2 linked regions of the Funiculus sociatus GB2-C1 genome follow. The protein of the gene in region 1 binds, or shares a complex with, the protein of each later gene. Links are inferred from orthologs where the notes say so. Each region holds a gene or a part of one and is shown on either strand. Other genes may lie near its edges.

Evidence for each region. Proteins that work in one complex are often made in the same cells at the same time.
Region 2: the proteins of carA (region 1) and carB are in contact, whole or in part, in a solved structure (PDB 1KEE), measured with the Escherichia coli proteins. The link is inferred for Funiculus sociatus GB2-C1 from one-to-one orthologs.

What each region holds. Positions count from the first base shown.
Region 1 is NZ_JAMPKJ010000019.1:63,468-66,382, forward strand. Bases 81-2,899 are described here. They hold carA (glutamine-hydrolyzing carbamoyl-phosphate synthase small subunit), read left to right. Parts: upstream 81-826; coding sequence 827-1,972; downstream 1,973-2,899. Other genes in these bases: NDI42_RS11465 (ATP-binding protein), read left to right, coding at 81-479; NDI42_RS11475 (STAS domain-containing protein), read left to right, coding at 2,045-2,413; NDI42_RS11480 (Mini-ribonuclease 3), read left to right, coding at 2,589-2,899. Outside these bases: more of NDI42_RS11465, read left to right, coding at 1-80; more of NDI42_RS11480, read left to right, coding at 2,900-2,915. UniProt on the Escherichia coli protein: Small subunit of the glutamine-dependent carbamoyl phosphate synthetase (CPSase).
Region 2 is NZ_JAMPKJ010000030.1:58,061-61,922, reverse strand. Bases 47-3,812 are described here. They hold carB (carbamoyl-phosphate synthase large subunit), read left to right. Parts: upstream 47-366; coding sequence 367-3,612; downstream 3,613-3,812. UniProt on the Escherichia coli protein: Large subunit of the glutamine-dependent carbamoyl phosphate synthetase (CPSase).

The DNA of each region.
Region 1 (2,915 bases):
AAGATTTCATACCTAGCATTATCAAACCGTTTTTATCACGAATTCAAGAGCGTCAACAAGTCTTTAACGTCGATTTACCGCCTGACATTCTGCCAATTATGTCAAGTCCAGATAGTTTGGGGCGGCTTTTAGCGGAACTCCTTAACAATGCCTGCAAATACACCCCATCTAATGGGGAAATTCGCTTTAGCATCAAACAGGATATCGATTTATATAACCCGGAACCTACTGCATCAACAACCAGCTTTGAGGTCAGCAATCAAGCAGAGATTCCAACTGCTGAAATACCCCATATTTTTGATAAATTTTATCGAGTTCCCAATGCAGACCCTTGTAAACAAGGTGGAACTGGATTAGGCTTAACCTTGGTGAAAAAGTTGGTTGAGCAATTGGGGGGAGAAATTAGAGTAGAAAGTGGTGAAGGTTGGACGAGCTTTACTATTTTATTAGGAAATATAGCAGTCATAAATGATTCGTGAAGGTGAGATACCGGACTTGTTAAAGTCGGGTATCTGAAGGGCTGGCTCACAATGCCGAGGATTACTATATAGCCGAGTAAAGAGCAATCCGATAATCTTCTCTATTCAATAGACTGATTCAAAAAGAAACTGGGAGATGAGAACTAATGAGGTCAAGTTTGTCAATCTCAGGGCTGAAGCTTATTCGTGAGATGCGATCGCCTTCCTCGAAACTTGGTCATCTCGCTACCAGATAACAGCAGATGAACGTAGATGCGATCGCATCCTAATACACACTTCTACCCTAGCTGGGTGTGAGATGATAACTTACCACTAGCAACTAACAACCAAAAACTCAGCATTACCTTATGCGTCCTTCTTCTGCTCAAAGTGCCTTGCTCGTACTTGCTGATGGCACGTCCTACAAAGGTTGGTCTTTTGGTGCTTCAGGAACAGCCATTGGCGAAGTGGTGTTTAACACTGGTATAACTGGCTACCAGGAAGTTTTGACTGACCCCAGCTACTGCGGTCAGATAGTTACATTCACCTATCCAGAATTAGGCAACACTGGTGTCAACCTGGAAGATGAAGAATCGAATCGTCCTCAAGTCAGAGGCGCGATCGCGCGTAACATCTCCTCACGTCCCAGCAACTGGCGATCTACCCAATCCTTGCCCGACTACCTGAAACAACACAACATTCCCGGCATTTATGGCATCGATACGCGATCGCTCACCCGCAGACTGCGCTCTGCTGGGGCCATGAACGGCGCTATTTCCACCGAAATCCTCGATCCTGCCGAATTGCTGAAAAAAGTACAAGAAGCTCCCAGCATGGCAGGATTAAATCTAGTTCAGGAAGTCAGCACACAAACCGTCTACGAATGGTCTGCTCCCACCGAGTCGAGTTGGGAATTCAGTCCCGGCGTTGAGTCAAACGACGGCGAACCCCTCACCGTTGTCGCCATTGATTTTGGCATCAAACGCAACATCCTGCGGCGTTTAGCTGCTTACGGTTGCCGCGTCATCGTTGTACCAGCCAATACACCGCCGGAAGAAATTCTCAAACACAACCCGGATGGGATTTTTCTCTCCAATGGCCCAGGCGATCCAGCAGCCGTCACCGAAGGCATCGAAACCACCAAAGCCTTGCTAGAAAGCCAGAAACCCGTCTTTGGCATCTGCATGGGACACCAAATTCTCGGTCTTTCAATGGGTGCTGACACCTTCAAGCTCAAATTTGGTCATCGCGGCTTAAATCAACCAGCAGGTTTAAAACAGCGGGTGGAGATTACCAGCCAGAATCACGGCTTTGCCATTGATGCAGATTCCTTAAGCTCAGATGTGGAAATAACCCATCTGAACCTGAACGATCGCACTGTAGCTGGTTTACGGCACAAATCCCTGCCCTTCTTCTCCGTACAGTACCACCCAGAAGCCAGCCCCGGCCCCCACGATGCCGACTATCTGTTTGAGCAGTTTGTTGAGCAAATGCGATCGCATCGCCAAAATTAATCAATAGCAATTAGCAGCTGTGTGTTCTATAATGGAGCCTCGACTAAGGACAATCCAAGGTAGGAGGGTGTTATTCCTGAGCCACTAACCCTAACCGTAAGCTTAAGAGGCACTCGCGAAGTTAGGGACAATTACCAGCTATACCGCCTCACGGGTTTGTTAGATGCTTTCTCGGAACCCACGTTCCGGAAGGTGGTCAGCAAGTATATTGAGGAAGGTCCCAGCCACGTTATTCTGGATCTTTCTAACATCGACTTTGTAGACAGCTCTGGCTTAGGCGCTTTAGTGCAGCTGGTGAAAAAGGCTCAAAGCGTTGATGGTTCTTTGCAAATTGTCACCAATGCTCGCGTGACTCAAACCGTTAAACTGGTTCGCTTAGAACAGTTTCTCTCGTTGCAGCCTTCAGTTGAAGCAGCATTGGAGAAGATCAAGCAGCCTTGAGCTGAATGATAAATCGATAGGTGGGGCGGGGCTGACAACCCGCCCTTACCAATTTCTAGCACTGGCATCACTGGGATTTTCAGTGCAAAGCTAAAATTTAGAGGGCAAGGTGACTCAGGAGGAGGAAGGGCGTTTAGATAACCTGGCGACTAACTCGCCACTGGGCAAAACCGAAATGTGGTTTAACCCAAGATGGGCTGTAGATCGAAAAGCTCAAATCCAACAGCTTTCTCCAGCGTCTTTAGCTTATTTGGGGGACGCGGTGTATGAACTATATATCCGCAGCCTTTATCTGCTGCCGCCAAAGCGATCGCAAGCCTACCACGACATGGTAGTAGGGCAGGTGAGAGCAGAAAGTCAGGCAAAAGCACTACAAGAACTCCAACCGCACCTTACCGACACAGAATTAGAAATTTTGCGGCGCGGGCGCAATGCCGCAGGACGACGCAAACGCCTCGATCCAGAAATTTATCAACAAGCTACCAGCTTAGAGACGTTGATG
Region 2 (3,862 bases), on another replicon or contig:
CCCCAACTGCCTTTCTTTTAATAGAGGAGAACCTATGGCAGAGACGAGATACTTTATCTCTCTCTGTCATTTTCGTTATTGATGCACAGGGAAATACGATCTAAAACTATAAATTTATTGATTGGATTTGTCAACGCTGCTTAACAAAAAAAATCCACTTTTGCCAGAAACAACCTGTGCTATACGCACCAGTTACTCTCATTCCTAGGCGGTCGCCTGGGAATGAGAGTAACAAAAGTAAGCTCCCACTCCATAAGTCATAAGTCATCAAATCTTGGAAAAATAGACCCAATAACCCGCCAGGAATAGGATGAAACCCCGTAGAATGATCAGGACTTGACAACGGTTACGCTAGGACTAACAAATATGCCCCGTCGCAATGATATTCATAAAATTTTGCTACTAGGCTCCGGGCCAATTGTCATTGGACAAGGCTGCGAGTTTGATTATTCAGGGACTCAGGCCTGTAAAGCGCTTCGGGAAGAAGGATATGAAGTGGTGTTGATCAATTCCAACCCAGCTTCGATTATGACCGACCCGGAAACTGCTGACCGCACCTACATTGAACCGATGACACCAGACGTGGTGGAGAAGGTGATAGAAAAAGAGCGACCTGATGCTTTATTGCCAACGATGGGGGGTCAGACTGCTCTAAATTTAGCCGTGGCGCTGGCGAAGAATGGAGTATTGGACAAGTACGGTGTTGAGTTAATCGGAGCCAAATTACCAGCTATTGAGAAAGCTGAAGACCGCCTGCTATTTAAAGAAGCGATGGCACGAATTGGGGTGCCAGTTTGTCCGTCGGGAATTGCTAGTACACTAGAAGAAGCGAAAGCGATCGCTCGCGAAATCGGCTCCTACCCCTTAATTATCCGTCCCGCTTTCACCCTCGGCGGCACGGGCGGCGGTATTTCTTACAACCAAGAAGAATTTGAAGAAATGGCACAGGGAGGTATAGATGCTTCTCCTATGTCACAAATTCTGGTGGAAAAGTCGCTTCTGGGTTGGAAAGAGTACGAACTGGAAGTAATGCGCGATTTGGCAGATAACGTAGTGATTATCTGCTCAATCGAGAACCTTGACCCGATGGGTATTCACACCGGGGACTCAATTACCGTTGCGCCAGCGCAAACCTTGACAGACAAGGAATACCAGCGGCTTCGGGATGCCTCAATTAAGATTATCCGTGAGATTGGGGTAGAGACGGGCGGCTCAAATATTCAATTTGCCATAAATCCACTTACAGGCGAATTGATTGTAATTGAGATGAACCCGCGAGTTTCCCGCAGTTCCGCGCTTGCATCTAAGGCGACGGGATTCCCGATTGCTAAAATGGCGGCGAAGTTGGCGGTGGGTTACTCCTTAGATGAAATTCCCAACGATATCACTAAGAAAACACCAGCCTCGTTTGAGCCGACAATTGACTATGTGGTGACGAAGATTCCCCGATTTGCATTTGAGAAATTTCCCGGTTCTCAAGCGGTGCTGACAACGCAGATGAAATCGGTGGGAGAAGTGATGGCGATGGGACGGACGTTCTGCGAGTCGTTCCAAAAAGCTTTGCGTGGTTTGGAGACAGGACGCGCCGGATGGGGATGCGATAAGAAGGAGAAGTTACCTTCATTAGAGCAAATTCGGGCTGGTTTGCGGACACCGAACCCAGAACGGATTTTTACAGTGCGTCATGCCTTTTTGATGGGGATGACAGGGGAAGAGATTTATGAACTCACCGGAATCGATTTGTGGTTTCTGGATAAGATGCAGGAACTGTTGGAAACCGAGAAGTTCCTGAAGCGGAGTCAGCTCAAAGACCTGAAGAAGGAACAAATGTGGGATATTAAGCGGCAGGGATTTAGCGATCGCCAAATCGCCTATGCTACTAAAACCACAGAGGATGAAGTCCGCGATTATCGGAAATCGTTGGGTATCGTGCCTGTTTACAAGACAGTGGATACTTGTGCGGCTGAGTTTGAGGCGTTAACTCCATACTACTACTCGACCTACGAGGAAGAATCGGAGGTGTTGCCTTCTAATAAGCGCAAAGTGATGATTTTAGGCGGTGGCCCGAACCGCATTGGACAGGGGATTGAGTTTGACTACTGTTGTTGTCATGCGGCTTATGCCTTATCCAAAGAAGGGTTTGAGACAATTATGGTCAACTCGAACCCAGAGACAGTTTCCACAGATTATGACACAAGCGATCGCTTGTATTTTGAGCCGCTGACCAAAGAAGATGTACTCAACATCATCGAGGCGGAACAGCCAGAAGGAATTATTGTCCAGTTTGGCGGTCAAACACCGTTGAAATTGGCTTTACCTTTACAGGAATATCTGCAATCCCACCCCGAAATAACAGCTAAAATTTGGGGAACCTCGCCAGATTCGATTGACACTGCTGAAGACCGAGAGCGATTTGAAAAAATCCTGCGGGAACTCGATATCAAGCAGCCAGCAAACGGTCTGGCTCGGAGTTACGAAGATTCTCTAGCTGTCGCCAAGCGTATTGGCTACCCGGTTGTGGTACGTCCTTCTTATGTATTGGGAGGGCGGGCGATGGAAATCGTCTACTCCGATGAGGACTTACAGCGCTACATGATTTATGCGGTTTTAGTAGAGCCGGAGCATCCCATTTTAATCGACAAATTCTTAGAGAATGCGATTGAAGTGGATGTGGATGCGATCGCAGACCACACTGGCAAAGTAGTAATCGGCGGTATCATGGAGCATATTGAACAAGCAGGAATTCACTCCGGAGATTCTGCCTGCTCGTTGCCGTATACTTCCCTCTCCGAACCAGTGCTGGAGACAATTCGCAGATGGACGGTTGAACTAGCCAAATCCCTGAAAGTCATCGGATTGATGAATATCCAGTTTGCTGTTCAAGGCGAACAAGTTTACATCCTCGAAGCCAACCCCAGAGCCTCGCGTACCGTGCCTTATGTCTCGAAAGCCACCGGAGTTCCCTTAGCTGGCTTAGCATCCCGAATTATGGCAGGTGCGACGCTGGAATCTCTGAAATTTACCGAGGAAGTGATGCCAAGTCACATTGCGGTCAAAGAGGCGGTATTGCCTTTTGAGAAATTCGCTGGCACAGATACGATTCTCGGCCCTGAGATGCGCTCTACTGGCGAAGTGATGGGAATTGGTGCCGACTTCGGGACAGCCTTTGCTAAGGCAGAATTGGCAGCAGGACAGCGTTTACCTTTATCTGGGACGGTGTTCGTGTCGATGAACAACCGCGATAAAGCGGCGGTTGTGTCTGTGGTGAAAAACCTGATGGAATTAGGTTTCCAGATAATGGCAACCGAAGGCACCAGGAAAGTATTGCGAGAGAATGGGTTAGATGTTGAACTGGTGCTGAAATTGCATGAGGGTCGTCCTCACGTGCTAGATGCAATTAAAAATAGCAAGATTCAGCTAATTATCACTACGCCTTCTGGAGAAGAGGCGCAGACAGATGGTCGGCTGATTCGCCGGAGCGCTCTAACTTACAAAATCCCGATGATCACAACTATTGCTGGTGCCAAAGCAACAGCGGCGGCGATTCGTTCATTGCAGTCTCAACCCTTGCAGGTGAAGTCATTGCAAGAATATATCGGTAGCCACAAATAAACCCGACAAAAGCCCGTTTCTAGCCTCTCTTCCCTGGAAACGAGGGAAGGGAGGCTACCGCCTCTATTTCACATTTGTGCAAGATATTACTTGCAACCAACAACTAACGACCAACATCTGACAAAAAACGATTAAACGATTAATTGATATTGCAATTTGAATGGGTGACAGCTTATTTCTTTCTATTTGATTTTAAGGAAATCATCGAGATCACCCCTCTATCCTGAAGTAGGTATTTTTAATTACTCCT